One region of the Variovorax sp. GW822-FHT04A09 genome, then DNA from elsewhere that is predicted to be linked to it. Evidence: riboswitches for the same ligand, from Rfam matches in the RefSeq annotation. Region 1 holds a riboswitch; the other holds the start of a gene.
The links. A riboswitch is a leader RNA that binds a small molecule or an ion and turns the genes downstream of it on or off. The one in region 1 is predicted to bind glycine.

Region 1 (14,912 bases):
GGTGAGCGGGATTCGATGGCCCGTGACGGGGAAATGCACGTCCAGTCCCTTGTCTTCGCTGAGGAACAGGTTGCAGAACGCCGCGCCGCCGTACTGCGCGCCGTCGTGGTGGTAGCGCGCGCCGCGGCAGGCCATCAGGGCGACGTCGCTGGCCGGCAGCAGCGACGCGGGCAGGCCCAGCGTGCCGAGCCAGCCGGACATCGCCTGCACGCACTGCGCATAGTCGGGCCAGCGCGTGCGTGCGCGGGCCAGCGGCATCGGTTCGACATCGCCGGGTTCGAGCGGCACGTTCGTGGCGATCTCCCGCTGCCAGTCGGCCACGAGGCGCGCCGGGGGCTCGGGCACGTCGAGCATGGCCGCGTGCACGATGCCGCTCACGCTGCGGCTGCGCAGCGTGTCGCCGTGCCAGAAATAGGAGGTCAGCAGGTCGTGCATGCGAGGGCTTTCAAGGCACGGAGGGTACACGCGGCGCGGCGCCGGGCACCGGGGAGCGACGGCCGATGCGGCATACTCCCACCCCCTCCCAACTCGCCAGAATTCCGCTGAATGGACAAGGAAGTCGACCCCTCCGTGCTCGCCGCCATCGATGAGATGCGGCTCTCCGGACCGCGCCTCACGCCGGTCGAAATCGTCGCCAAGATGGGGGTGTTCGACGCACGCGACAAGCCGTTCGAGCACGCCTGGCTCGCCACCGGCGACAACGTCATCGCCACCATCTGGGGCGAGTACGTGAGCGTGGCGGCCGGTGGCCGCTGGTTCTACCTGGAATCGCTCGACGCCCAGCGCCGCCCCGGCGGCGGCGTGCGCAGCGCCCAGCAGGCGCAGCGCGCCAAGGACCGCCTGGCCCTGCTCAAGCGCACCTTCGACGCCGGCCAGGGCTTCCGCGCCGTGCTGCAGACCAACCGCGTCGCCATCGCCGAGCTCGAGAGCAACAAGAGCGCCAAGGTGTCGACCCGCGTGCGCGACGACGCCGAATGGCACGTCGCGAGCTGGGAGCCCGAGCAGCAACTCGCCGTGCTGGTGCGCGGCGCGCGCGGCTGGGCGCCGACCGAGGCCGACATCACGGCCGCCAAGGCCCGTGGCGGCGTGCCGGCGGCCGACGATGCAGACGCGGCCCCGGCCGGCCCGACCACGACGGACGCCGTCCAGGCCGCCGCCATGGCCTACGTCATGGGCCACTTCAAGGGCTACGGCTACAACGCGGAAGACGTCACCAGCAAGGCGCAGGGCTACGACATCGAGGTGTCGAACGCCAAGGGCGCGATGCTGCTCAAGGTGGTCGTGAAGGGCACCGCCCCGGCGCTGCCAACCTTCGCGCTCACGCCCGAGGAAAGCCTGTGCGCCGTGCGCGAGCCGCTGTGGCGCCTGCTGGTGGTGGCCGACGCGGGCAGCGCGACGGCGGCGCACAAGATCTACAAGCCGACCGAAGTCGACCAGGCGCCGGGCTTCCAGCGCAAGGCCTGACCGGCCTCCCAGGCCACGCCGCGGCTGCACCAGTGCGCCGCGGGCGTTTCCAAATTCTTACAACTGAGCCCCCGGAAACCCGTCGTTTCCAACGGTAAAGTTCCGCCGTCCGGCGCGAACAGTTCGTGCCTTCGCCCCTCTGTTCGCCCCTTTCATGTCCAACCTCATCGTGCACGGCGGTACGCCCCTTCGCGGCCGCATCATTCCCTCCGCCAACAAGAACGCGGTGCTGCCGGTGCTGTGCGCCACCTTGCTCACCGGCGAGCCGCTGCGGCTGCACGGGGTGCCCGACATCACCGACGTGCGCAAGATCCTCGACATCTTCCGCACGCTGGGCAGCGAGGTCCGCATGGACCACGAGAGCGGCACGCTCGAACTGCACCACCGCGCCACGACCTTCGATGCGGCGCTCCACCGCCTGCCCGAGGAAATGCGCTCGTCGATCATGCTGGTGCCGCCGCTGCTGGCGCGCTTTGGCGTGGCGCGGCTGGAAGACAACGTCAAGGGCTGCACGCTGGGCGTGCGCGAGATCGATCCGCACGTCGAGGTGTTCCAGCGCTTCGGCGGCCAGGTGGAGCGCACCGAGGGCTCGCTGCTGGTGTATGCACCCGGCCGGCTCACGCCCACCGACCACTGGCTGGACTACGCCTCGGTGACGACCACCGAGAACTTCGTGCTGTGCGCGGCCGCCGCGGGCGGCACCTCGACGCTCACCAACGCGGCCTCGGAGCCGCATGTGCAGGAGTTCTGCCGCTTCATGGCCATGATCGGCGTGCGCATCGAGGGCATGGGCACCTCGCGGCTCACGGTGCATGGCGGCGGCGCGCTGGGTGGCGGCGAGTTCCGCTTCGACGAAGATTTCCACGAGATCACCACCTTCCTGGCGCTGGGCGCGATCACCGGCGGCGACGTCGTGGTGCGCAACAGCGCACCGGGCAACTTTCCGCTCATCGACCGCACCTTTGCCAAGTTCGGCGTGCAGATCGAGCATGCCGACGGCTGGTCGCGCGCCATCCGCAGCGGCCCGCTGAAGGTGCAGACGCCGTTCACCAGCAACGTGCTCACCAAGGTGGAGGCCGCGCCGTGGCCGTACTTCCCGGTCGACCTGCTGCCGATCTTCATCGCGCTGGGCGTGCGCGCGCAGGGCAACGCGATGTTCTGGAACAAGGTGTACGACGGCGCGCTGGGCTGGACCGGCGAGCTGTCGAAGTTCGGCGCGCACGTGTTCTCGTCCGACCCGCACCGGCTCATCACCTTCGGCGGCCACGCGCTCACGCCGGCGGTGGTCGAGAGTCCCTACATCATCCGCGTGGCGATCGCGCTGTTCATGGTGGCCGCGAGCATCGAAGGCAAGTCCGAGATCCGCAACGCCACGCCGATCCGGCGCGCCCATCCGCGCTTCGTGGAAAACCTGCGCAGCCTGGGCGTGCAGGTGGAGTGGACCAGCGAGGAGTGAGCCTGCGGCAGGCTGCGCGCTGCTCCTGCTGACCTGTCCCGCTGCCCGATGACCCCGCGGGCGCCGCGCTCAACGGCTTGGCTGGACAATGCCGTGCATTCGACACACGGACACAGGAGCGCACCCCGAATGACGACGTTGCAACAGATCCTCGGCACCGAACTTCCATTGATCCAGGCGCCGATGGCCGGCGCGCAGGCCAGCGCGATGGCGATCGCGGTGTGCAACGAAGGCGCGCTGGGGTCGCTGCCGTGCGCGATGCTCGGCCCCGACGCGATGCGCAGCGAACTCGCGGCGATCCGCGCGGGCACCGACAAGCCCTTCAACGTCAACTTCTTCGCCCACACTCCGCCCACGCCGGACGAGGCACGCGAGGCCGCCTGGCGCGCCGCGCTGGGGCCGTACTACGCCGAGTTCGGCATCGACTCCGCGGGCATCCCGACCGGCCCCGGGCGCAACCCCTTCAGCGCCGAGGTGGCCGACCTGCTGGCCGAGTTCAAGCCGCCGGTGGTGAGCTTCCATTTCGGGCTGCCGCCCGAGCCGCTGCTGGCCAAGGTGCGCGGCTGGGGCGCGAAGGTGCTGGTTTCGGCCACCACCGTCGACGAGGCGCTGTGGCTCGAGGCGAAGGGCGTCGACGCGGTCATCGCGCAGGGGCTCGAGGCCGGCGGGCACCGCGGCCATTTCCTGTCGCACGACCTCACGAAACAGCTCGGCACTTTCGCGCTGCTGCCGCAATTGGTGCGTGCATTGAAGGTGCCGGTGATCGCAGCCGGCGGCATCGCGGATGCCGACGGCGTGGCCGCGGCCATGGCGCTGGGCGCGGCCGGCGTGCAGGTCGGCACGGCCTACCTGCTGACGCCCGAGGCCATGACCAGCGCGCTGCACCGCGCGGCGCTGAAGAGCGAGGCCGCGCGCCACACGGCGCTCACCAACCTGTTCACCGGCCGACCCGCGCGCGGCATCGTCAACCGCGTGATGCGCGAGCTGGGCCCCATCGGCCCGGCGCCGGAATTTCCGCTCGCCACCTCGGGCATCGCGCCGCTGCGCGCCAAGGCCGAAGCGCAGGGCAGTGGCGATTTTTCTCCGCTGTGGTCGGGGCAGAACGCCACCGGCTGCCGCGAGGTGTCCTCGGCCGAGGTCACGCGGGCGCTGGCCAAGGGCTTTCGCTGAGCCGCGCCGTCCATCATTTTTCGAGGCTTTCGAGACCCTTCCGACCCATGACATCGCTCCATCTGCCCCTGCAGTTCCTGCACCACCCCGCACCCTCGGGCGGCCCTGAACCCTGGCTGCTCGTGCTGATGCACGGCGTGGGCAGCAACGAGCAGGACCTGTTCGGTCTGGCGCGCATGATGCCGCCGCAGTTCCACGTGCTGAGCCTGCGCGCGCCGTATGTGCTGTCGCCCGGTTCCTACGCGTGGTTCGAGTTCCAGGTGCTGGCCGACGGCGGGCGCCGCATCGACGAAGAACAGGAGCGCGAAAGCCGCTTTCTCATCGGCGAGATGGTCACGTCGGCGTCGCAGCAGCTGGGCATTCCGCCCGAGCGCGTGGTGGTCGGCGGCTTCAGCCAGGGCGGGATCATGTCGCTGTCGCTGCTGCTCACGCAGCCCGAGAAGCTGCGCGCCGCACTGGTGTGGCACAGCCGGCTGCTGCCCGAGGTGGTGCCGCACATCGCACCGCCCGAGGCCTTCGCGGGCAAGGCGCTGTGGGTGAGCCACGGCAGCGCCGACAACGTGATTCCGCCGAGCGCCGCGCAGGCCACGCGCGAGCTGGCGCGCGGGCTGCCGCTGGCGCTGTCGGGCTCGGACTTCCCGGGCGCGCACGAGATCCGCCCCGCCGAGCTGCAGGGCACGCTGGCGTGGCTGCAGGCGCTCAGCGCGCCGACAGCCGCGCCATGACCATCGCCTCCATCTCGGCAACCCACGCATCGCCCGCCGCGTCGTCGGGCTGCACCAGCAGCCGGTAGCGGCGACCGCCCCAGGCGGCGGTCAGCAGCGCCTGCACGGTGGCGGGCGAGGGCGGCGGCTGCAGGTCGCGGCAGGCGGCGAAGGCCTGCGTCCAGCGCGCGAGCAGCTCGTCGTACACGCGGCGGTGGTGCTTGGGCTCGGCCACGCGGTGCTCGAGCATCAGCATCTCGTGGTCGAAGGCGGGCAAGCCGTCGATGCGCGTGTCGCAGGTGAGGCGCACGAGGCGCTGCGTGCGTTCGCGCCAGCCGATGTCGGGTGGCGCAATCACCTCTTCGTCGAGCTGCGCCAGCAGCGCCTCGACGCAGTGGCGCACATAGCCCGAGAGCAGGGCTTCCTTGTCGGGAAAGTAGTCGTAGAAGGTGCCGACCGCGATGCCGGTTTCGAGCGCCACGGCGCGCGTGGTCACGCCTTCCCAGCCCTGCGCGCGCCAAATCCGAACAAAGGCGTCGTAGATGGCCTGCACGGTGAACTTGCCGCGCGCCTGCGTGGGGCGTTTCAGGGGCTTGGAGCGGGGTGCGGCGGGCATGGACCGGGTTTCCGAACCCGCGGCGAAGCGGGCCGTCCTACAGTTTGCGAATGAACAACGCATTCACTTTAACCCGCCTCGAAACGCGCAAGAACGCACTCGGGACCACCCGCATCGTCACTTCGGAAGACGCCGGCAAATTGCAGCCGGGCGAGGTGCTGATGCAGATCGAGCGCTTCTCGCTCACCACCAACAACATCACCTACGCGGCCTTCGGCGATGCGGTGATGAAGTACTGGCAGTTCTTTCCCACCGGCGACGCCGACTGGGGCCACATGCCGGCCTGGGGTTTTGCCGACGTGGTGGCGTCGAATGTCGAAGGCGTGGCGGTGGGCGAGCGCTTCTACGGCTACTTTCCCATTGCGAGCCACCTGCGCATGCAGCCGGTGCGCGTGACGCCGCGCGGCTTCTACGACGGCGCGCCACACCGCAGCGAGCTGGTGTCGGCCTACAACCAGTACATGCGCTGCAGCCACGACGCGGGCTACGTCGCCGCGCTGGAGGACTACCAGATGCTGGTGCGCCCGCTGTTCATCACCTCGTTCATGCTGGCCGACTTTCTCGAAGACAACGCCTTCTTCGGCGCGACGCAGGTGGTGGTGTCGAGCGCATCGAGCAAGACGGCGTTCGGCACGGCCTTCTGCCTCGGCCGCCGCGAGGGCCTGCAGCTGATCGCCGCCACGTCGGAAGGCAACCGCGCCTTCGTCGAGGCGCTGGGCTGCTACGACCGCACGGTGGCCTACGGCGAGATCGCCACGCTCGCGGCCGACGTGCCCACGCTGTACGTCGACTTCGCGGGCCACGACGCGCTGCGCGCCACCGTGCACCACCACTTCGGCGAATCGCTGGTGTACGACTGCTATGCGGGTTCGGCGCAGAAGACCGAATTCCTCGGCGACACCAGCGCGCTGCCCGGCCCCACGCCGAAGCTCTACTTTGCGCCCGTGCAGATCCGCAAGCGCAATGCCGACTGGGGCCCGCAGGAGGTCAACCGCCGCTTCAACGACGCGCAGGGCCGCTTCATCGCCGAGCTGAGCCGCCCGGGCAACCGCTGGATGACGCTGGCGCAGGGCCGCGGCTTCGCGCATGCGCAGGCCGTGATCGCCGACCTGCACGCAGGCCGCGTCGATCCGCGCGAAGCGCACGTGGTGCGCATCGGCGGCGAGTGACAGCGTGAGCGACTGAACTTCGGCGCGGGTGGGGCGTCACAGGGGGTTACGAGAACGTGGCGATCGTGCGGGCCGTGCAGGCCATCCTGGTGCACCATTGCCTTTCGTCTCCCCACTGCCCTTCGCAAAAGGAAACCGCCCATGTCCGACGCCGACTCCCCCCGCGACACCCCTGAATTCCGACCCCGCAAGGAAGCGCCGATGGGCACCATCGTCGGCCTGGCGCTGGTCGTGCTGGTGGCGGCTTATTTCGGCTGGCGCTGGTACCAGCAGCAGCAACTGGCGCCGCTGCCGGCCGCACCCGTGGCCGTCGCGCCGAACGACGCGCCCCCCGAGCCGCCCAAGGCCGAAGAGCCGAAGGGCCCGCAGAACCCGGTCGAGGCGCTGGCCCCGCCCGATGCCGCGCTGCCCGCGCTGGGCAGTTCCGACGCGCGCGTGATGAAGGCGCTCACCGAGTTGCTGGGCGGCAAGGCCGTGGCGGCCTACCTGCAGTCCGACGGCGTGGTGCGGCGCTTCGTCGCCACCGTCGACAACCTGCCGCGCGAGCAGGCGCCCGCGAGCAAGTGGCCCGTGCAGCCCGCGCCGCAGCGCTTCATCACCGAGGGGCCACAGCAGGGCGGCGTGCAGACCATCGCGGCGAACAACGCCGCGCGCTACAACGGCATCGTGATGTTGGCGGGGTCGGTCGATCCGGCCAAGGCAGCAGCGGTATATGCGCGGCTGTACCCGCTGTTCCAGCAGGCGTACGAAGAGCTGGGCTATCCGGGCCGCTATTTCAATGACCGCTTCATCGCCGTGATCGACCACCTGCTGCAGGCGCCTGAGCCCACCGGCCCGGTGCAGGTGAAGCTGGTCGAGGTGAAGGGCGACATCCCCTCGCAGCGGCCCTGGGTGCGCTACGAGTACGCCGATCCGAAGCTCGAATCGCTCTCGGCCGGCCAGAAGATCCTGGTGCGCATGGGGCCCGAGAACGAGCGCAAGATGAAGGCCAGCCTGCGCGGGCTGCGCGCGCAGATCGCCACCGGCGAGATCGCGAAGAAGAAGCAGCCCTGAGGCGCGATGCACTGACAGCGCCCCGCCTGCACGCCCTGTAGGCGCGGGCCGATTGCATGCGGCGCGAAGGGTCGAGATGATTTGCGCCTACGACTTCGAGGGCAAGCCATGAACCTGATGAGCGTCGATCTTTACCAGAGCACCACCGACCCCGGGAAATTCCTGGCGCTTCCCGCCGGCACCGACCCGACCGAACTCATGGGCCCGATGACCTTCGATCGGGACTACGCGCACATCAAGCGCTACCAGGCGGCCTTCGCCTTCGATCCGTCCGAAACCTACGTGGGCGTGAACGCCGCGAAGATCGCCGCGGACCTGCTCACCGTGAAGTGGGCGATGTACCGCCGCGAAGGCTGAATGGCGGGCGGCTGGCGCCGCCTCGCCTTCGTCAGGCCTCTTCGGTTTCCTGGTACTCGCCCACCGGCACGCAGCTGCAGAACAGGTTGCGGTCGCCGTAGACGTTGTCGACGCGCCCGATCGGCGGCCAGTACTTGGCCTGCTTGAGTTCGGCCAGCGGGAACGCGCCGAGTTCGCGCGAGTACGGGTGGCTCCACTCCGTGCCGAGCAGGCTCGCGGCGGTGTGCGGCGCGTGCTTGAGCGGGTTGTCGTCCTTCGACCAGACGCCTTCTTCCACGCGGCGGATCTCGCCGCGGATGGCGATCATCGCGTCGACGAAGCGGTCGAGCTCGGCCAGCGGTTCGCTTTCGGTGGGCTCCACCATCAGCGTGCCGGGCACGGGGAAGCTCAGCGTGGGCGCGTGGAAGCCGTAGTCGATCAGGCGCTTGGCCACGTCTTCGGCGGTGACGCCGCTGGTGTCCTTGAGCGGGCGCAGGTCCAGGATGCACTCGTGCGCGACGTGCCCGTTGGGGCTCGCGTACAGCGTGGGGTAGTGGTCCTTCAGGCGCGCGCTGATGTAGTTGGCGCTCAGGATGGCCGTTTCGGTCGCGGCCTGCAGGCCCTTGGCGCCCATCATGCGGCAGTACATCCAGCTGATCGGCAGCACGGCCGCATTGCCCAGCGGCGCGGCCGACACGGCGCCCACGCCGTTCGAGGGCACGCCGGCCGTGGCATGGCCCGGCAGGTACGGCACGAGGTCCTCGACCACGCAGACCGGACCGACGCCCGGGCCGCCGCCGCCGTGCGGAATGCAGAAGGTCTTGTGCAGGTTCAGGTGGCTCACGTCGCCGCCGAACTCGCCCGGCGCGGCCACGCCGACCAGCGCGTTCATGTTGGCGCCGTCGACGTACACGCGGCCGCCGTGCTCATGCACGAGCTCGCACAGTTCCTTCACGCGCGTTTCGAACACACCGTGCGTGCTGGGGTAGGTGATCATCACGGCGGCCAGGTGGGCGCTGTGCTTCTCGCAGGCGCGCTTGAGGTCGTCCATGTCGACGTTGCCCTGCGCGTCGCAGGCCGTCACCACCACCTGCAGGCCCACCATCTGGGCGCTGGCCGGGTTGGTGCCGTGGGCCGAGGAGGGAATCAGGCAGATGTTGCGGTGGCCCTGGCCCTTGGCTTCATGGAAGGACTTGATGGCCAGCAGGCCCGCGTACTCGCCCTGCGAACCCGCGTTGGGCTGCAGGCTGATGCCCGCGTAGCCGGTGGCCTCGCACAGCCAGGCGCGCAGCTGCGCGTCGAGCTGGGCGTAGCCCTGCAGCTGGTCGGCGGGCGCGAAGGGGTGGATGTTGGCGAACTCGGGCCAGGTGATGGGGATCATCTCGCTGGTTGCGTTGAGCTTCATGGTGCAGCTGCCCAGCGGGATCATGCTGCGGTCGAGCGCGAGGTCCTTGTCCGACAGGCTGCGGATGTAGCGCAGCATCGCCGTTTCGCTCTTGTGGGTGTTGAACACCGGGTGCGTGAGGAAGGCGCTGGTGCGACGCAGGTCCTCGGGAATCAGCGGCGTGGTGCTGGCGGCCAGCTCGTCGAAGCGCGGCATCGCGGTGCCGGCGGGCACGAACAGGGCCCACAGGGTCTCGATGTCGGCGCGCGTGGTGGTTTCGTCCAGCGAGATGCCCAGGTGCTGCTGCAGGCGCTGGCGCAGGTTGACGCCGCCGGCCTGCGCGCGTTCGATGATCGCGGCCGTGTCGTCGCCGGTGCGGATCGTCAGCGAGTCGAAGGCGGTGGTGTTCACCGGCTCGCGGCCCATCTGCGACAGGCCCTTGGCGAGGATGGCGGTGAGCACGGCCACGCGCTGCGCGATGCGCGTGAGGCCGTCGGGGCCGTGGTACACGGCGTACATGCTGGCGACCACGGCCGGCAGCACCTGCGCGGTGCAGATGTTCGAGGTGGCCTTCTCGCGGCGGATGTGCTGCTCGCGCGTCTGCAGCGCGAGGCGGTAGGCCGGCTGGCCGTGCGTGTCGACGCTCACGCCGACGAGGCGGCCGGGCAGCGAGCGCTTGAACGAATCGCGGCAGGCGAGGTAGGCGGCATGCGGGCCGCCGTTGCACAGCGGCATGCCGAAGCGCTGCGTGGTGCCGCAGACGATGTCGGCATCGAACTCGCCGGGGGCGACCAGCAGCGTCAGCGCCAGCAGGTCGGCCGCGACGATGAAGGCGGCGTCGCACTGGTGTGCGTGGCCCGCGAGCGGGCGCAGGTCGTGCACGTGGCCGGTGGTGGCGGGGTACTGCGCGAGCACGCCGAAGAACTCGCCGCTCACCATCAGGTGCGGCAGCGTTTCCGACACGGTGCTCACCTTGACCTCGATGCCCAGCGGCGCGGCGCGCGTCTTGATGACTTCGATGGTCTGCGGATGGCAGTCGCCCGACACGAGGAACACGTTGCTCTTGCTCTTCACGCTGCGCTTGGCGAGCGTCATGGCCTCGGCGGCGGCCGTGGCCTCGTCGAGCATCGAGGCGTTGGCGATGGCCATGCCCGTGAGGTCGCACACCATCGTCTGGAAGTTGAGCAGGGCTTCCATGCGGCCCTGCGAGATCTCGGCCTGGTAGGGCGTGTAGGCGGTGTACCAGGCGGGGTTCTCCAGGATGTTGCGCAGGATCACGCCCGGCGTGTGCGTGCCGTAATAGCCCTGGCCGATGAAGCTCTTGAACACCTTGTTCTTCGACGCCAGCGTCTTCAGCTCGGCCAGCGCGTCGGCCTCCGTGACCGGCGCGGGCAGGCGCATCGGCCGGGCGCGGCGGATGGCTGCGGGCACGATGCCGTCGATGAGCTCCGCGCGCGTTTCCGAGCCGATCACCGGCAGCATGCGCGCCTCGTCCGCCGCATCGATGCCGATGTGGCGGGCGAGGAATTCTTCGGCGTTCTCTAGTTCTTGCAAAGAGGGAAGGGCGGGAATCGGCATGGCGGTGAAGGCTCGGGGAGAAGGAACGAAGGTGCGAGGAAGCTGCTGTTCAGCGGATCAGGATTCGGCGGCGAACTTGTCGTAGCTGGCGGCGTCGAGCAGGGCGTCGAGCTGCGCGGGCTCGCTCAGCTTGACCTTGAAGAACCAGCCGGCGGCCAGCGGGTCGCTGTTGGCCAGCGACGGGTCGGCGCGCAGCGCTTCGTTCACTTCGGTGATCTCGCCCGACACGGGCATGAACACATCGGCGGCGGCCTTCACCGACTCGACCACACCGGCGACTTCGCCCTGCGCGAAGGTCTTGCCCACTTCAGGCAGGTCGACGAACACCACGTCGCCCAGCGCGTCCTGCGCATGCACGGTGATGCCGACGGTGGCGGCGCCGCCTTCGGCCGCCACCCATTCGTGGTCCTTGGTGTATTTGATGCTCATGAAAAAACTCCTCGTGGAAAAAATGGAATCGGGGTGCAGAGCCTAGCCGGGTCTGCGGGGTTCAGTGTCGGTCAGCCGCGGTAGTAGCGCGTCGGAACGAAGGGCATGGTCGAGACCTCCATCGGCACCGGCTTGCCGCGCACGATGGCCTGCACGCGCGTGCCGGGCTCGGCGAAGGCGGCGGCTACGTAGCCCATGGCCACGCAGCGGTCGGCTGTGGGGCCGAGCAGGCCGCTGGTGACGGCGCCGATGTCGTGGCCTTCGAGCGACTGCAGCAGCGTACCGTCGCGCACCGGGATGCGTTCCAGTGCCACGAGGCCGACGCGTTTGCGCGTGAGCGTCTTGTGGTCGGTGTGGCCGGCCGCGCCCGAGGCGACGGCGGCCAGCTGGGCCAGCACCTTGGCCGCGCCCGGAAAACCGCCTTCGCGCGCACCGCCCGCGCGACGCACCTTCTGGATCGCCCAGTTGAGCGAGGCTTCGACCGGGGTGGTGGTGGTGTCGATGTCGTTGCCGTACAGGCACAGGCCGGCTTCGAGCCGCAGCGAGTTGCGCGCGCCCAGGCCGACGGGCTTCACCTCGGGCTGCGCGAGCAGCAGGCGGGCGAGGGCGTCGGCATCCTTGGCGGCCACCGAGATCTCGAAGCCGTCTTCGCCGGTGTAGCCGCTGCGGGTGACGAAGGCCGCGATGCCGCCGATCTGCACCGCGCCGCCGGTCATGAACACGAAGCGCTCGATGCCGGGCGACAGGCGCGCCAGCGTGGCGGCGGCCTGCGGACCCTGCAGCGCCAGCAGCGCGTGGTCGGGCAGGGGCTGCACCTGGCAGCGCGCGCCGATCCTGGCCTGGATGTGGGCGATGTCGGCCACCTTGCAGGCGCCGTTCACGATCACGAAGAGCGAGCCATTGCCTTCGTTGAAGAACATCAGGTCGTCGAGGATGCCGCCCTCGTCGTTCAGCAGCAGGCCGTAGCGCTGCTTGCCGGCGGGCAGATCGACCACGTCGACGGGCATCAGGGTTTCGAACGCGGCGGCGGCATCGGGGCCGACGAGGCGCAGCTGGCCCATGTGCGAGATGTCGAACAGGCCGGCCGCATCGCGCGTGTGCTTGTGCTCGGCCATGAGGCCGGCGGGGTACTGCACGGGCATGGAATAGCCGGCGAAGGGCACCATGCGGGCGCCGAGCTCCACGTGGAGGTCGTACAGCGGGGTCTTGAGAAGTTGGGCGTCGGAAGCGGAGGAAGCGGCCACGGGGCACTCCAAAGGGGCAGTCGAAATCCATGGCTGCAACGCCACGGGCCACCCCTGCTGTCCGCTTTACCTGAGAGATTCGCCCCACGATCGGGGTTTGCTCCTTCGGTGGGCCGCATGCAATGCCACGGCCTCTCTCCAGCAAGGAAACGCCGGTGGTTGCCGGCGTCTTGTCAGTCCTTTTGCCTGAGCGTTCGGGGAACCCCTGCGCCTTCGGCGGCCCCGTCGCGCGGGGCTCTCTCCTGACCCGGCGAGTGTAGTGGATCGCGGGGCCGGGGCTGGCGGCTCAGTGCACGGTTTCCGCCGGCGGCAGCAGCTTGTCGATGCGCTCGCGCAGCGAGTCGGCGCGCTCGGGGCCGGCGGCCTTCTCGATCTCGGAGAGCATCAGCGCGGCGATGGTCAGCATGGCCTCGCGGTCGCGGGCCTCGCGCAGGGCGTCGCGCATCTGGTTGGCGAAGCGCGGGTCGCGGCGCACGAACATGCGCTCGCAGATGTCGAACAGGAACATGCGCGTGGTGGCCAGCGAGCGCTTGCCGTCGAAGCTGTCGGCCGAGGTGGCGACCTGGATCGGCTCGGCGGCGGGGACGGGCGTGGGGGCCGGTGCAGGCGGTGGCGCGACCGGCCGCGCAACCTGCAGGTAGCCGCGCTGCATCAGCCCCTGGATCGCCTGCTCGGCCTCGACGCGGCTGGGGAACAGCGGGCTGAAGTCGGTCAGCGAGCGCCGGCCGTCGGCCATGAGCAGCAGGGCGCGCTCACGCTGGCTGAGCGTGCGCTGCCCGGCCTGGAGTTCGTCGCGTGCCTTCTCGGTCTTGGTGGGGAACATGGCGGCCACAGCTTTCGGAGGTCGAAGGCTGCAGCATCGTTGCAAGTGGTGACATCTTCGTGAACCATTTGCCTTACAGGGACAAGGCGGCGCGCGTCAGTTGCCCGCGCTCTCCTTGCGGATCAGCCAGCGCGGGCCCACGCGCTGCAGCTCGAGGGTCTTGCGGTCGGTCTCGGTGAGCGCGTCGGCGCTGTAGACCTGCCGGAACTGCGCGCTGGCCGAGGTGCCCTGAACGCTGATCACCAGCCCCTCGATGCCCACGCTGATGCGCGACTTGCCCGTGATGCGGGCGCGCCGGTCGGCCTCCCAGCGCTCGCGGGTCTGGCCGCGCGCGGGGGTGAAGTCGCTCGCGTAGGCCGCGAGGTAGCGCTCCACGTCGCGCGCGGACCAGGCGGCGGCCCAGGCGCGCACGGCGCTTTCCACTTCGGCGAGGTGGGTGACGGGATTGGTGGGATTGGCGGGGGCGGCTGCTGGTGCAACGGCTGCAACGGGCGCGGCGGCCGGTGTGGCCGCGATACCGGCGGTGGCCAGCAAGCCGGCAGCGACAAGGCTGCTGCCCTGGGCGACGATTCGGTGCATGGCGTCCTTCTCTTTCCTTCTTCTTGTCTGTCAGGCTCGACGTCGAAGCTTGCGTCGATTCTGGCAGTGAAAGAGGAGGCGTGCGGCGTTGAATCGCCCACGGATTTCGGTGGTCCGTGGTTCAGGGCGCGTGCACAGGACACCGGGTACTTCCCTCCGCGAATGTCCCCCGCCTTCGGCTCCTCCTTGATTTCGCTGCGGGAAGCACCCGGTGCCCTGTGCACCGGGTGCGCGGGGCAGAGCTCAGGCCGCCGCAGCCTCGCCCGCCATCACCTGCACCGTGCGGTTGCGCAGCCGCAAGGCCAGCACGGTCGCGACGCACAGCACGCACAACACCACCGTGAGCGTCACGCCGAGCCCGCGCGCATCCGACAGCAGGCCGAACAGCGGCGACACCAGCCCGCCGACCGAGAGCGCAAGACCGAGCGTGATGCCGCTGGCGGTGGCCGGGTTGCGCGGCAGGTAGTCCTGCGCGAGCGTCACCTGCGCGGCGAAGGGCAGGAACATGCTCATGCCGAGCCACGCGGTGCAGGCCAGCGCCGCGCCGGGCGTGGAGGCGAGCACGAGGCCCGCCATGGCCGGCAGCGCGAGCAGGTAGCCGCAGCGGATCGTGCCCATGCGCCCGATGCGGTCGCCGAGCCAGCCGCCGGCCAGCGTGCCCACGGCCCCTGCGGCGGTGAAGGCGGTGAGCGCCGCGGCGCCCTGGAAGGTGCTGCCGTGCAGGTCGCGCGTGATGCGCAGCGAGAGCATCGACAGCACCGTGACGTAGGGGATCGACCAGCCCACGATGGTCGCGACCAGCAGGCTGAAGGCGCGCCAGTCGTTGTGCGGCTTCAGCACCTGGGCGCGGGCCTGCGCGGCGCGCGCCGCCGTGGCCGCGTGGTGGGCGGCTGCGCTGCGCCGCGCA
Region 2 (14,912 bases), on a different contig from region 1:
GGCCTTCGGTGCGCGCGATGAGCCAGGCCGCGAGGTAGGGCGCCGAGAAGCAGCCGCCCGCGGTGGCCACGTTGCCCTGCGCGAAGAAGGGCTGGTTGAGCACCTCGACGCCGGCTTCCTGCACCCACGGCTTGGTCGTGAGGTCGGTGCAGGCGGGCACCGTGCCCAGCAGGCCGAGCTTGGCCAGCAGCAGCGTGCCCGAGCATTGCGCGCCAATGAGCTGGCGCGACGGGTCGAGCCCGCGCAGCACGCCCATCAGGCCCGCGTCGGCGGCGATCTCGCGTGTGCGGATGCCGCTGCCGACGATCACCGCGCCCGCCTCGCAAGCCGCCTCGAGCGTCGCGGTGGCGTGCACCGTGACGCCGTTCATCGAGGTCACGGTGGCGCTGGGCGAGGCCAGCGTCACGCGCCAGCCGGGCTTCTTCACGCGGTTGAGCACGCCGAGCGCGATCAGCGAGTCGAGCTCGTTGAAGCCGTCGAAGGTGAGGATGGCGATGTGCATCGTCGTCGGCTTTGTCAGGCGTGGGCGGGGGCCAGCAGCGCCAGCTCTTCGCGCAGCGTGACGGCGAGCGCGGCGATGGCGGTGTCGATCTCTTCGACGCTGGCGGTCACGAACGACAGGCGCAGCGTGCGCGGATCGCCTTCGCCCGCGTAGAACGGCGCGCCGGGCACGAAGGCCACGTTGCGCTCCACGGCCTTGGGCAGCAGGGTCACGGTGTCGATGCCCTCGGGCAGGCGCGCCCACAGGAACATGCCGCCCTTGGGGGCGTTGAACTTCACGTCGAGGCCGGCCATCTCGCGGTGCAGCGCGGCGATCATCGCGTCGCGCTGGCGCTTGTACAGCGCGCGGATGGTGGGCACGTGGCGGTCCAGGAAGCCGTCCTTCATCACGGCCGAGACCATGCGCTGCGTGAAGATCGGCGTGTGCAGGTCGACCGCCTGCTTGGCCTGCAGCAGCTTGGGGAAGATGGCCTTCGGCGCCACCAGGAAGCCCAGGCGCAGGCCCGGCGCCAGCACCTTGGAGAACGAGCCCAGGTAGATCACGCCCTCGGGGTTGCGCGCGGCCAGCGGCAGCGGCGGGGCTTCGTCGAACCAGAGCTCGCCGTAGGGGTTGTCCTCGACGATCGGCAGGTTGGCGGCGGCTGCGGCAGCGGAGACGGCGGCGCGGCGCGCCTCGGTCATGGTGCGGCCGGTGGGGTTCTGGAAGTTGGGCAGCAGGTAGACGAAGCGCGCGTCGGCCGCCTTGCTCACGAGGTCGTCGACGATCACGCCGTCGTCGTCGCTGGCCACGCCCACGGGGTGCGGCTCCATCGGGCCGAAGGCCTGCAGCGCGCCCAGGTAGGTGGGCGTCTCGACCAGCACCTTGCTGCCCGGATCGATCAGCACCTTGGCCACGAGATCGAGGCCCTGCTGCGAACCGGTGGTGATGAGCACTTGCGAGGCGTCGACGCCCCAGGGCAGCATGTCGGCCACGGCCTGGCGCAGCGGCGCATAGCCTTCGCTGGCGGCGTACTGCAGCGCGGCCTGGCCGTCGTTGTGCAGCACTTCGGCGCAGGCGTCGGCGAATTCCTGGATCGGGAAGGTCTTGGGCGAGGGCAGGCCGCCGGCCAGGCTGATGATGCCGGGGCGCTCGGTGACCTTGAGGATTTCACGCAGCACCGAAGGATTCATCTTGGCGGCGCGGGCGGCGAGTTTCCAGTTCATGGGAGGCTTTCTTCTTTCTGGCGAATGAGAGGTGAGTCTGAGTGTGTCGTCAGGATGGCGGGATGTCGCCACGGTGCACGACATGGATTTTGTTGCCGTCCGGGTCGCGCAGGTAGGCGCCGTAATAGCCCTGCCCGTAACGGGGGCGGGGCCCGGGCGCGCCTTCGTCGCGGCCACCGTGGCGCAGGGCCGCCTCGTGGGCGGCATGAACGGCCTGCGGCGAGGGCGCGCAGAACGCGACCATGCTGCCGTTGCCGGCGCTGGCGGGTTCGCCGTCCAGCGGGATGTACACGTAGAAGCGTGGCAGCGTCTGGCCCGGCACGATCCAGCAGGCGGCGTCGGGGCCGCCGTCGGGCGTCACGGGGCGGCGGATGAGGCCGAGCGGGGCCAGCACCGCGTCGTAGAAGGCGGCGGCGCGCGGCAGGTCGGTGCAGCCGACGGTGACATGGCTGAACAGCGTCATGGTCGTCAGCTCCTGGCTTGCGGCTCGGCGCCGCGTGGAACAGCGGCAGGCGCCGCCGGTTGCGACAGCCGCTTGCCCGCGACCACCGTGGCGACCACGGCGGCGGCGAAGCCCAGCGTCACCAGGTCGAGCGGCTCGCCCAGCAGCGGGATCGACGCGAGGATCGACAAAAAGGGCTGCAGCAGCTGCGTCTGGCTCACGCGCAGCGCGCCGCCCAGGGCCAGGCCGCGGTACCAGGCGAAGAAGCCGATCCACATCGAGAACATGCCCACGTAGGTGAAGCCGACCCAGGCCGAGGCGGCCACAGGCTGCTGCGGCCACAGGGCGATCGTGGCGGGCAGCGTCACGGGCAGCGCCATCACGCAGACCCAGCAGATCACGCGCTCGGCGCCCAGCGACGGCGTGACCTGCGCGCCGTAGATGTAGCCGACCGAGGCCGCGACGACCGCGCCGACCAGCAGCAGGTCGGCCCATTCGAAACCGAAGCCGTGGCCGCTCTGCTGCGCGCGCAGCACCGAGAACACCACCACCAGCAGGCTGCCCGCGATGGCGCAGAGCCAGAAGCCCAACCGCGCGCGCTGGTGCAGCACCCAGGCCGCGACCGCGGCCGTGACCAGCGGCAGCAGCGCCGTCACCACCGCCGCATGGCTGGCCGTGACCACGCGCAGCGCAAAGGCCAGCAACAGCGGAAAGCCGATGCAGTTGCCCAGCACCGCCATGCCTAGCGGCTTCCACTGGTGCGGCGCCGGGCGCGGCGAGCGCGTGACCAGCAGGAAGACGGCCGACAGCACGCCCGCCAGCGCCGCGCGCCCGAGCGTGACGAACCACGGCGACAGCTGCGGCGCCTCTTGCGTGCCCGTGGCCAGCCGCGTCATCGGCAGCGTGATGGCGAACAGCGCCACGCCGACCACCCCGAGCCACATGCCCAGCGTTTCGTCCTTGATGGCGAGCTTCATACGCCCACCATCCACCAGGCCGTCAAGACCAGGATCAGGCCCATCGCACGGTTGAACCACAGCAGGCGCCGGCCCTTGGCCAGCCACTCGCGCAGCAGCGCGCCGACCAGTGCATAGGCGAAGTTGCTGGTGAAGGCGTAGGTCAGCATCACGGGCGCGACGATGGCGAAGCGCGCGAGCGCGTCGGGCTGGCCGGCGATCCAGCCCGCCACCAGCGTGAGCGCCAGCAGCCAGGCCTTGATGTTCACGAACTGCAGCATCACGCCTTGCCCGAAGCCGACCGAGAGGCGGGCGCTGTCGGCCTTGCCGAGCTGGGCGCTGCCGCTGAGCTTGTAGGCCAGCCACAGCAGGTAGGCGATGCCCAGGCCCTTGATCGCCAGGCGCAGCGGCGGCATGGCCACCACCAGCGCGCCCAGGCCGGCCGCGCAGATGGCGAGCAGCAAGGTCCAGCCCACCGGCACCGCGACCACGAAGCGCATCGCACGCGGCAGGCCGCCGTTGGCCGCCAGGGCGGTGGAGAGCGTGGTGTTGGGGCCGGGCGAGAAGCTCATCGCCGTGGCCAGCACCAGCAGCGCGGTGAATTCTTGCCAGTTCATGTCACAGACTCTAAACTTTGGACCATTACAGTTCCAGTACAGATGATCGAACAAATCTGAAATCTGTATTGGTCATTCCTTCGACACACGCCGCCCTTTTCTTGCTCTCTGTGCGATGCAGCCCGATCCGATGCTGACCCGAACCTCCACCCAGTCCCTGACCGGGCAGCTGGCCGACCGCCTCGCCGAGCGCATCCGCAACCGGCTGCTGGCACCCGGCGCGCGCCTGCCCTCGGTGCGCGAGTGCGCGCGCCAGCAGGGCGTGAGCCCGTACACCGTGGTCGCCGCCTACGACCAACTGCTCGCACAGGGCCTGGTCGAGGCGCGCCGCCAGCGCGGCTTCTACGTGCGCGACGCGGCGCCGGCGCCCGAGAGCTCGCGCAACCCAGCGCATGCCGTGCCCGCGGTGCCGCCGATGATGGCGTCGCGCGTGCCGGCCGACGCCAGCTCGCTGATCCGCAGCATGTTCCACCGCCCGAGCGACAAGCCGCAGCCGGGCATGGGCGTGTTCCCGCCCGACTGGATGGCCTCGACCTTCCTGGCGACCGCGGTGCGCCGCGTGACGACCACCTCGGCACTGCAGGAACTGTCGCTTCAATACGGCGAGCCTTCGGGCGACCTCGCGCTGCGCCGCAGCCTGTCGCAGAAGCTGGTGCGCATCAACGTGCCGGCCGGGCCGGACCAGATCGTGACCACCATCGGCGCCACGCACGCGCTGGACATCGTGAGCCGCACGCTGCTGCGCGCGGGCGATCCGGTGATGGTCGAGGAGCCCGGCTGGGCGCTGGAGTTCGCGCGGCTCGAGGCGCTGGGCATGCGCATCCTCCCCGTGCCGCGCCGCGCCGACGGACCCGACCTCGACGTGATGGCGCAGTACTGCAAGCTGCACAGCCCCAAGCTGTTCGTCAGCGTGAGCGTGCTGCACAACCCGACCGGCTACAGCCTCACGCCGGGCAGCGCGCACCGCGTGCTCAAGCTGGCCAACGAACACGACTTCCACATCGTCGAGGACGACACCTACAGCCATCTCGCGCCCGAGCACGCCACGCGGCTCAGTGCGCTCGACGGGCTGCAGCGCACCATCTACGTCAGCGGCTTCGCGAAGATCCTGGCGCCCAACTGGCGCATCGGCTTCCTGGCCGCCTCGCCCGCGCTGAAAGAGCGGCTGCTCGAGACCAAGCTGCTGGCCACGCTGACCTCGCCCACGCTGTTCGAGCGGGCGCTGTCGTGGTGCATCGACCAGGGCCAGCTGCGCCGCCATTCGGAGCGCGTGCGCATCCGCCTGGACGGCGCGCGCGGCCGCGCGGTGAAGCTGGCCATGTCGCACGGCTGCACCTTCGCCTCGGAGCCGGCCGGGCTGTTCGGCTGGGTCGACACGGGCGTGGACACCGATGCGCTCACGCAACGCATGCTCGACCAGGGCTACCTGCTGGCGCCGGGCTCGCTGTTCCATGCGCGCCGTCCGCCGAGCACGATGATGCGGATCAACTTCGCGACCTCGCAGGACGCGAATTTCTGGAAGGTTTTCAGCCGGGTCAGGGACGAGCTCTGATTCGCTTGCAAAGGGCTTGGAGTAAGCTGGCAACACAAGAAAACCCAGCCAGGAGACCTCCCGCATGAGCAACGCCAGCAAACCCTTCGACTTCAGCCAGTTCGTCCCCGGATTCGACTTCCTGAAGAACCTCGCCGGCGGTGCCGCCGCGGGCTCCGGTTCGGTGCCCGGCATCCCCAGCCTGGCGAGTTGGGTCGCGCCGACCATGAGCGTCGAAGAGGTCGACAAGCGCATCCAGGAACTCAAGACCGTCCAGTACTGGCTCGAACAGAACGGCCACGCGCTCAAGGCGACCATCCAGGCGCTCGAGGTGCAGAAGATGACGCTGTCGACCCTGCGCGGCATGAACGTGAGGATGGAAGACATCGCCAGCGCGTTCACCAAGCAGGCCGCGGCCATGGCGCCGGCGCCTGCACCGGCTCCCGCCCCGGCCCCCGCACCGCGGCCCGAACTGGAAGCTGTCGAGGAAGAGGAAGAAGAGTTCGACGAGGCCGAGGAAGAAGCGGAAGAAGAGGAAACCCCGGCGCCGAAGAAGACCTCGCGCGCCAAGCCCGCAGCGTCCAACGGCGCCGCCGGCGTGGTCGACCCGATGCAATGGTGGGGCTCGCTCACCGAGCAGTTCCAGCAGATCGCGAGCACGGCGCTGCAGGACGCGGCGCAGCTCAAGGTGCCGGTCATGGCGCAGCCGCTGGCCGACGCCGTGGGGCAGGTCATCGGCAAGGCGACGGCGGCGCGCAAGCCGGCCGCCAAGACCGCCGCGAAGAAGGCCGCAGCGAAAAAAGCCGCGCCGGCACCCGCCGCGCGCAAGAAAACCACGTCCGCCGCCGCGCGCAAGCGAACCTCCGGCCGGCGCTGACGTCTTACAGACACCTTTCCAGACGACGACGCACGGGTCGGTACGCACCATGAAACTGTTTCCCACCGGCCATGCCACCCACCCGCAATGGCGCATGGCCGCCGGCCTCGTGCTGGCCCAGTTGCGCGCGCAGATGGCGCTGCCCGACTACGCGTCGAACCCGACGCTCGGGCTGCTCTACATCACCGACCACTACGCGGCCGAGGCGCAGGAGATCCTCGATCACCTGAGCGCCGAGCTGCCCGAAGTGACCGACTGGTCGGGCACCGTCGGCATCGGCGTGTCGGCCAACAACGCCGAGTACTTCGACGAGCCCGGCCTGAGCCTGATGCTGTGCGCGCTGCCCAGCGACCAGTACCGCGTGTTCTCGGGCGTGGCGCCGCTGGGCAGTTCCGAAATGAGCGGCTTCGAGGCGCACACCGCGCTCGTGCACGCCGACCCGGCCACGCCCGACCTGGGCGAGCTCATCGGCGAGATGGCGGGGCGCACCGACACCGGCTACCTGTTCGGCGGGCTCTCGTCCGGCCGCGGCGGGGCGCTGCAGTTCGCGGTCGGCGGCAACGGCAACATCCGCGGCCATGGGGCCGCGGGCGGCGTGTTCTCGGGCGGCCTGTCGGGCGTGGTGTTCGGCGAGGGCGTGCGGCTGGTGTCGCGCGTCACGCAGGGCTGCCAGCCGCTGCGCACGGGCGGCGCGCGCGAGCGCGAGATCACCGAGGCCGACGGCAACCTCCTGCTGTCGCTCGACGGCGAGCCGGCGCTCGACGTGCTGCTGGCCGACCTACAGGTGTCGCTGGACCGGCCGCAGGAGGCCATCGACGCCGTGCGCAACACGCTGGTCGGCCTGGCCGACGCGGGCAGCGACGGCATCCGCCGCACCGGCGACCTGGGCGCCGACGTGCTGGTGCGCCACATCATCGGCCTCGACCCGACGCGGCGCGGCATCGCCATTGCCGACAACGCCGAGGCCGGCATGCGGCTGAGTTTCTGCCGCCGCAACGCGCAGGCGGCGCGCGCCGACCTGATGCGCATCTGCGCCGAGATCCGCGAAGAGCTCGAGCCCGAAGAGCAGACGCTGGCCACCGCGCGCGCCGTGGCGGCGGGCGAGGCCGAGGCCGCGCCGCATCCCGCGCGGCGCATCGCGGGCGCGGTGTACGTGAGCTGCTCGGGGCGCGGCGGCCCGCACTTCGGCGCACCGGGCGCCGAATTGCAGATCGTGCGGCATGCGCTGGGCGACGTGCCGCTGGTCGGCTTCTTCGCCGCCGGCGAGATCGCGCGCCATCACCTGTACGGCTACACCGGCGTGCTGACGGTGTTCACCGCGCCGGACTGACTGGCTGACTGACGGGAAAAAACGACGCGCGCGCCTGCGCGTTGTTTTCGCAAGCGCTTCGCGTCGATAGAATCCGCCCGCTTTCTTGAATCTCTGCTGCTGCAAGAAAGAGTGATCCGCGCGCCCCGAGGCACGCGGTCGATCTCTTTCGCCCCGCCACGCGATGTGACGGGGCCCGGAAACCGACACGGTTTCCCCGAATGGAATTGCAGCCATGGGCAGCCCTACCAATAGTCATTTTTCGAGACTCCAGCGCGCCTTTTCGCGCGCGAACATCGCCGTCGACTACCGCGATGGCATCTATCACCTGCGCAACGAAGCCGCGCAGGCGACCGTGCTTCTGCCGCAGAGCCTGCCGCTGGAAGAAAAAGCCGTGAACCAGCTGCTGGCCTTCGCCAGCGTGCGCTCGCCCGACGGCGCGCACGGCGTGTGCAAGGCCTGCGCGACGCCGGACTTCCATCCGGGCTCGGTCGCGCCGGTGGGCAGCGTCGTCGCCACCGATGGCGACTTCGTGATTCCCGCCGCGGTCGGCACCGACATCAACTGCGGCATGCGCCTGCTGACCACCGGCCTCACGCTGGACCAGGTGGCGCCGCACAAGACGCAGCTGCTCGCGCGGCTCACGCGCAGCCTGCTCGACAACGGGCGCGACGTGCCGGTGCACACGGCGGCGTTTCGCGCGCTGTTCGACGACGGGCCGGCCGCGTTCCTGGACGCCGTGCGCAACGAGGGGCTCTGGGCGGCCTGCGACCGCGACCGGCTGCGGGCCGAGATTGGCGCGTGCATCGGCCTGGCGAGCTTCGGCGGGCAGTCGCGGCACGCACCGTCGGCCTACACCGGCGCGCGCCACGAGGTGTTCCGCGATCCGTGCCTGGGCACGCCGGGCAGCGGCAACCACTTCGTCGAGCTGCAGGTGGTCGACCAGGTGATGGACCGGCACGCGGCCTACCGCGCGGGGCTCAAGGCGGGCGAGGTCGTGGTGATGATCCACAGCGGCTCGCGCGACATCGGGTTCCATGTCGGCGGCCGCTGGATGGACCGCGCGCGGGCCGAGTGGCCGCAGGGCCTGCGCCATCCGAAGAGCGGGCTGTACGGGCTGGCCGGGCCGCTGGCGCAGGAGTACCTGGAAGCCATGGGCGTGGCCGCGCGCTATGCGTGGGCCAATCGCGTCGTGCTGGCCGAGCTGGTGCGCAAGGACTTCGCCGAATTGCTCGGCGCCACGGCGTCGACGATGGTGGTCGACGTGCCGCACAACGTGGTGCTCCGCGAGCACGGCATGAACATCCATCGCAAGGGCGCGACGCCGGCGCACGCGGGCGACCTGGCGCTGATTCCTGGGTCGATGGGCGATCACTCGTACCTTGCGACCGGGCTGGGGCATGAAGACTGGCTGTGGTCGTGCAGCCATGGTGCCGGCCGGCGCATGCGGCGGCAGGAAGTGCGCGCGATGCGGCCCGCACCCGACGACGCCGATGCCAGCTGGCAATGCGTGACGCTGCGCGAAGAGCGCCGCATCGAGGAGGCGCCGCAGGCCTACAAGCCGATCGGCGCGGTGATCGAGGCGCAGGAAAGCGCGGGGCTCATCCGCTGCGCCGTGCGGCTCAAGCCCTGGGTCACGTTCAAGGCGTGACCCGAGGGCAGGTGCCGCGTCAACCCAGTGCGGGCTGCACGGCGCGCGGCGCGGGTGCCGGCATGCCGGCGAACGCGAAGTCGACCTCGGGCGCCAGCCCGCTCACGATGCGCGCGATCGACTTGCCCGAGCCGCAGGCGTGCGTCCAGCCGAGCGTGCCGTGGCCGGTGTTGAGGAACAGGTTCGGCAGCTTGGTCTTGCCGATCAGCGGCACGTTGCTCGGCGTGGCCGGGCGCAGGCCAGTCCAGAACTGCGCGCGCTCGGTGTCGCCGGCGCCGGGGAAGAGCTCCTCGACGCGCCGCACGATGGCTTCGCAGCGCACGCGGTTCAGGTCGCGGTCGTAGCCGTTGAGTTCGGCCGTGCCGGCGATGCGCAGGCGGTCGCCCGACTCGGAGGTGTAGCGCGAGAACACCAGCTTGTATTCGTCGTCGGTGAGCGAGACCTGGTGCGCCTTCGACGCGTCCTTCACGGGCAGCGTCACCGAGTAGCCCTTGGCCGGGTAGATCGGCAGGCGGATGCCCAGCGGCGCGGCGTACAGCGGGCTCAGCGAACCCATCGCAAGCACGAAGGCGTCGCCACGGATGCGCTGGAAGCGGCCTTCGTTGTCGGTCGCCTCGACGTGGTCGATGCTGCCGCCGGCTTCGCGCAGCGCAGTCACCGTGTGGCTCATGAGGAACTTCACGCCGGCCGCCTCGGCCAGCTTCACGAGCTCGCGCGCGAAGCGGTTGGCGTCGCCCGACTCGTCTTCGGCGGTGTAGGTGGCGCCGGCGAGTTGCGGGCGGATGTGGGCGAGGGCGGGTTCGATCCTGATGGCCTCGTCGGCGGAGATGACCAGCCGCTCGCAGCCCAGGGCACGCATCTGCTCGGCGGGCTTGAGGGCGCCGTCGAATTCTTTTTGCGTCGTGTAGAAGTGCAGGATGCCTTGCGTGCGCTGGTCATAGCTCAGGCCGGTGTCTCGACGCAATTGCTGCAACATTTCCCGGCTGTATGTACCGAGACGAACGATCTGTTCGATGTTGTGGCGGGTGCGCGTGGGGGTGCATTCGCGCAGGAACTGCAGGCCCCAGAGCCATTGGCGCATGTCGGCGCGGATGCGAAACAGCAGCGGGGCATCTTCCTTGCCGAGCCATTGCAGCACCTTCAGCGGCGCACTCGGATTGGCCCAGGGTTCGGCATGGCTGACCGAGATCTGGCCGCCGTTGGCGAAGCTGGTTTCGGCGGCCGGGGTGGCCTGCCGGTCGATCACGGTCACCTCGTGGCCGAGTTGCTGGAGGTAGTAGGCCGAAGTCACGCCGAGCAGGCCGGCGCCAAGAACGATCACACGCATTGCAAGTACCTTTGAGTTTGCAGCGCTTGAACGGCGGGCGTGGAGTGCTATTGAAAAAATAGCAAGCAACCGGACGACCGATGTCCAAGTTGCCGCTCCCCCTGTCCTCGGTACCTGAGAGATTCACCCTGCTGCACCCGCAGCGGGTTTGCTCCTTCGGTGCGCCACATGGCGTGGCGGCTCTCCAGACGGCTGTATCGATGAGTGCAGTACTGACCCCTTGCCGAAGTTCCTGGGCGTTGCCTGGAATTTCGTCGGGCCGACCTGAGCGTTTATGGGAGTTTGCGCCTTCGGTAGGGCCTCCGTGGAGGCCCGCTCTCCTGCAATTGTTGGCGATTGTAGGCGGGCCCCGCAAGCCGGCCAAGCCCTGTACATCGGCACTTCACACCGATGGGATAATTGAATGTTGATTTTTGGTAAAGCAAACTTTTTTCTACAGGTGGGGACCTCATGATCCTGGTTACCGGCGGCGCAGGCTTCATTGGCGCCAATTTCGTGCTCGACTGGATCGCGCAGGGCAACGAGCCCGTCGTGAACCTCGACAAGCTGACCTATGCGGGCAACCTCGAGACCCTCGCGTCGCTCAAGGGCAACGCGAACCACGTCTTCGTGCAGGGCGACATCGGCGACAGCGCGCTGCTCGATCGCCTGCTGGCCGAGCACAAACCCCGTGCCGTTGTGAACTTTGCCGCGGAATCGCATGTGGATCGCTCGATCCACGGCCCGGAAGACTTCGTGCAGACCAACGTGCTCGGCACCTTCCGCCTGCTCGAATCGGTGCGCGGTTACTGGAACGCCCTGCCGGCCGACCAGAAGGCGGCCTTCCGCTTCCTGCATGTGTCGACCGACGAGGTCTACGGCTCGCTCTCCAAGACCGACCCGGCCTTTACCGAAGAGAACAAGTACGAGCCCAACAGCCCGTACTCGGCCAGCAAGGCCGCCAGCGACCACCTCGTGCGCGCCTGGCACCACACCTACGGCCTGCCGGTGGTCACCACCAACTGCTCGAACAACTACGGCCCGTTCCACTTCCCCGAGAAGCTGATCCCGCTGATGATCGTCAACGCACTGGCCGGCAAGAACCTGCCCGTGTACGGCGACGGCATGCAGGTGCGCGACTGGCTCTACGTGAAGGATCACTGCAGCGCCATCCGCCGCGTGCTCGAGGCCGGCAAGCTCGGTGAGACCTACAACGTCGGCGGCTGGAACGAGAAGCCCAACATCGAGATCGTCAACACCGTGTGCGCGCTGCTCGACGAGCTGAGCCCCCGCGCCGACGGAAAGCCGTACAAGGAACAGATCACCTACGTCACGGACCGCCCGGGCCACGACCGCCGCTACGCCATCGATGCACGCAAGCTCGAGGCCGAGCTTGGCTGGAAGCCCGCCGAGACCTTCGATACCGGCATCCGCAAGACCGTCGAGTGGTACCTCGCCAACGGCGAGTGGGTGCGCAACGTGCAAAGCGGCGCGTACCGCGAATGGGTCGAGAAGCAGTACGACGCCGCACCCGCAAAGGCTTCCGCATGAAGTTGCTGCTGCTCGGCAAAGGTGGACAGGTCGGCTGGGAGCTGCAGCGCAGCCTCGCGCCGCTCGGCGAAGTGGTCGCACTGGACTTCGACAGCACCGACTTCCACGCCGACTTCAGCCGCCCCGAGCAGCTGGCCGCCACGGTGCTGGCGGTGCGCCCCGACGTCATCGTCAATGCCGCCGCGCACACCGCCGTCGACAAGGCCGAGAGCGAGCCCGACTTCGCGCGCAAGCTCAACGCCACCTCGCCCGGCGTGGTGGCCGAGGCCGCGCAGCAGATCGGCGCGCTGATGGTGCATTACTCCACCGACTACGTCTTCGACGGCAGCGGCACCCGCCCCTGGAAAGAAGACGACGCGACCGGCCCGCTCAGCGTGTACGGCCAGACCAAGCTCGAAGGCGAGCAGCTGGTGGCGCAGCATTGCGCGAAGCACCTGATCTTTCGCACCAGCTGGGTGTACGCCGCACGCGGCGGCAACTTCGCCAAGACCATGCTGCGCCTGGCCAAGGAGCGCGACAAGCTCACGGTCATCGACGACCAGTTCGGCGCCCCCACCGGGGCTGAGTTGCTGGCCGACATCACCGCGCACGCCATCCGCGCCACCTTGCAAGACCCGACCAAGGCCGGGCTGTACCACGCCATCGCCGGCGGCGAGACCACGTGGCACGGCTACGCGCGCTTCGTGCTCGAGATGGCGCAGCAGGCCGGCGTCGAACTCAAGGCCGGCCCGCAGGCCGTGGAGGCCGTGCCCACCAGCGCCTTTCCGACGCCCGCGAAGCGGCCGCACAACTCGCGGCTCGACACCACCAAGCTGCAGACCACCTTCGGCCTGCGCCTGCCGCCTTGGCAGGAAGGCGTGGCACGCATGCTGCGCGAGACGCTCTGACCGACTGATTTTTCCTGCCCCTCACAGAAGAAGACTCCCATGACGCAACGCAAAGGCATCATCCTTGCCGGTGGCTCCGGCACCCGCCTGCACCCGGCCACGCTCGCCATGAGCAAGCAACTGCTGCCGGTGTACGACAAGCCCATGATCTATTACCCGCTGAGCACCCTGATGCTCGGCGGCATGCGCGACATCCTGATCATCAGCACGCCGCAGGACACGCCGCGCTTCCAGCAGCTGCTGGGCGACGGCAGCCAATGGGGCATCAACCTGCAGTACGCGGTGCAGCCGAGTCCCGATGGCCTGGCGCAGGCGTTCATCATTGGCGACAAGTTCGTGGGGAATTCGCCGAGTGCGCTGGTGCTGGGGGACAACATCTTCTATGGGCATGACTTTGCCCATCTGCTGTCGGACGCTGATGCGAAGCAAAGCGGTGCGACCGTGTTCGCGTACCACGTGCATGACCCGGAGCGCTACGGTGTGGTGGCCTTCGACGCCCACGGCAAGGCCAGCAGCATCGAAGAGAAGCCCGTCAAGCCCAAGAGCAGTTACGCCGTGACCGGTCTGTACTTCTATGACAACCAGGTGGTCGACATCGCGAAGGCCGTGAAGCCCAGCTCGCGTGGCGAACTGGAAATCACCGCTGTCAACCAAGCCTATCTGGACCTCAACCAGCTGAATGTGCAGATCATGCAGCGCGGCTATGCGTGGCTGGATACCGGCACGCACGAAAGCCTGCTCGAAGCGGGGCAGTTCATCGCGACGCTGGAACATCGGCAAGGGCTGAAGATCGCGTGTCCTGAAGAGATTGCTTGGCGCAATGGCTTCATTGACCGCGCGCAGCTCGAAAAGCTTGCTGCACCGTTGCAGAAGAACGGCTATGGCAAGTACCTGAACCACTTGCTGGCCGAAGAGGTGCGCTCGTGAAGGCCATCCAAACCGAGATCCCCGACGTTTTGATCATCGAGCCGAAGGTCTTCGGCGATGCGCGCGGCTTCTTCTTCGAGAGCTTCAATCAGGCCGCATTTGACGCCGCCGTGGGAGAACATGTTTCCTTCGTGCAAGACAACCATTCACGGTCTGCAAAAGGCGTGCTGCGCGGGCTTCATTATCAGATTCAGCAACCGCAAGGAAAGTTGGTGCGGGTAACGCGCGGCACGGTCTATGACGTGGCTGTAGATATCCGCAAATCGTCCCCAACGTTCGGTCGATGGGTCGGTGTGGAGCTCAGTGAGCAAAATCAAAAGCAATTCTGGGTGCCAGCAGGCTTTGCGCACGGATTTCTTGTCTTGAGTGAGTCGGCAGATTTTTTGTACAAGACAACGGAATACTATGCGCCTTCCCACGAAAAATGCATCGTATGGAATGACGCCGATTTGAATATCCAATGGCCTGTCGCCGGGTTGAACCCTTTGTTATCTCAAAAGGATCAGCAAGGGTCCAGTTTTGCAGAAGCTGCTCTATTTGAATGAATGTTGCCTTGTCGGCCCAGCAGCCGATGCGGAAAAATGGCTTTAGCCAGGTGAGTCGATGGCTTTCATCAGGATCGATTTGAAGGGTTGTGTTAAATGAGGAAGATCGTGCCGAATCCTGACTGGTCATTGGAAAAAATTGCGGCATCAGCATTGTTCGATGCCGATTTTTATTTGGCGAAATATCCGGACGTTGCGGCGGCGGGATTGGACCCCCTTGAGCATTACTCTTCCCATGGCTGGCGCGAAGGTCGAAACCCTAGTCCATCGTTCGATACCAAATTTTATCTTCGCGCATATCCCGATGTCGCGGCCGGGGATCTGAATCCACTGAATCACTACGCAGTTTATGGTGCGAAAGAAGGGCGCGCCGCCGTTCCCCCGCGACGCGCCGTTGAAAGCGGAAAAGATATTGTTCTGGCCGCTCGCCCTGCGCGAATACGGGCAGCCGGTTGGACCCCAGTTGCCGACATTGATTCGCCGCTCGACAGAGAGTCTGTCCAGCAACTCCTTTTTTCGGCATTCCAGAAGAATGCAGGCGCTGTGATCATTTCCATGAGTCATGATCAATATTTAAAAAGCGTTGGCGGAGTCCAGACTGCGATCGCC

Region 2: it holds a riboswitch for glycine, as region 1 does, so the genes downstream of both, AC1RLW_RS27755 (D-amino acid dehydrogenase) here and gcvT (glycine cleavage system aminomethyltransferase GcvT) in region 1, are expected to answer to the same signal.

Annotation. Positions count from the first base shown of each region.
Region 1 covers NZ_JBXAMV010000001.1:1,691,891-1,706,802, reverse strand. The annotation lists gene AC1RLW_RS07680 (hypothetical protein) at 1-435, opposite strand, end outside; gene AC1RLW_RS07675 (protein NO VEIN domain-containing protein) at 547-1,464, shown strand; gene AC1RLW_RS07670 (UDP-N-acetylglucosamine 1-carboxyvinyltransferase) at 1,619-2,920, shown strand; gene AC1RLW_RS07665 (NAD(P)H-dependent flavin oxidoreductase) at 3,050-4,090, shown strand; gene AC1RLW_RS07660 (alpha/beta hydrolase) at 4,138-4,815, shown strand; gene AC1RLW_RS07655 (TetR/AcrR family transcriptional regulator) at 4,790-5,410, opposite strand; gene AC1RLW_RS07650 (DUF2855 family protein) at 5,461-6,579, shown strand; gene AC1RLW_RS07645 (DUF3014 domain-containing protein) at 6,721-7,632, shown strand; gene AC1RLW_RS07640 (hypothetical protein) at 7,741-7,989, shown strand; gene gcvP (aminomethyl-transferring glycine dehydrogenase) at 8,021-10,930, opposite strand; gene gcvH (glycine cleavage system protein GcvH) at 10,988-11,359, opposite strand; gene gcvT (glycine cleavage system aminomethyltransferase GcvT) at 11,431-12,603, opposite strand; glycine riboswitch at 12,651-12,755, opposite strand; glycine riboswitch at 12,768-12,858, opposite strand; gene AC1RLW_RS07620 (hypothetical protein) at 12,890-13,426, opposite strand; gene AC1RLW_RS07615 (L,D-transpeptidase Cds6 family protein) at 13,523-14,005, opposite strand; gene AC1RLW_RS07610 (MFS transporter) at 14,249-14,912, opposite strand, start outside.
Region 2 covers NZ_JBXAMV010000007.1:90,302-105,213, forward strand. The annotation lists gene AC1RLW_RS27710 (DJ-1/PfpI family protein) at 1-502, opposite strand, end outside; gene AC1RLW_RS27715 (aminotransferase-like domain-containing protein) at 517-1,704, opposite strand; gene AC1RLW_RS27720 (VOC family protein) at 1,754-2,161, opposite strand; gene AC1RLW_RS27725 (DMT family transporter) at 2,173-3,123, opposite strand; gene AC1RLW_RS27730 (LysE family translocator) at 3,120-3,719, opposite strand; gene AC1RLW_RS27735 (aminotransferase-like domain-containing protein) at 3,850-5,271, shown strand; gene AC1RLW_RS27740 (PhaM family polyhydroxyalkanoate granule multifunctional regulatory protein) at 5,336-6,127, shown strand; gene AC1RLW_RS27745 (FIST signal transduction protein) at 6,177-7,457, shown strand; gene AC1RLW_RS27750 (RtcB family protein) at 7,672-9,087, shown strand; gene AC1RLW_RS27755 (D-amino acid dehydrogenase) at 9,107-10,414, opposite strand; glycine riboswitch at 10,506-10,612, opposite strand; glycine riboswitch at 10,657-10,747, opposite strand; gene rfbB (dTDP-glucose 4,6-dehydratase) at 10,865-11,944, shown strand; gene rfbD (dTDP-4-dehydrorhamnose reductase) at 11,941-12,831, shown strand; gene rfbA (glucose-1-phosphate thymidylyltransferase RfbA) at 12,871-13,758, shown strand; gene rfbC (dTDP-4-dehydrorhamnose 3,5-epimerase) at 13,755-14,303, shown strand; gene AC1RLW_RS27780 (glycosyltransferase family protein) at 14,400-14,912, shown strand, end outside.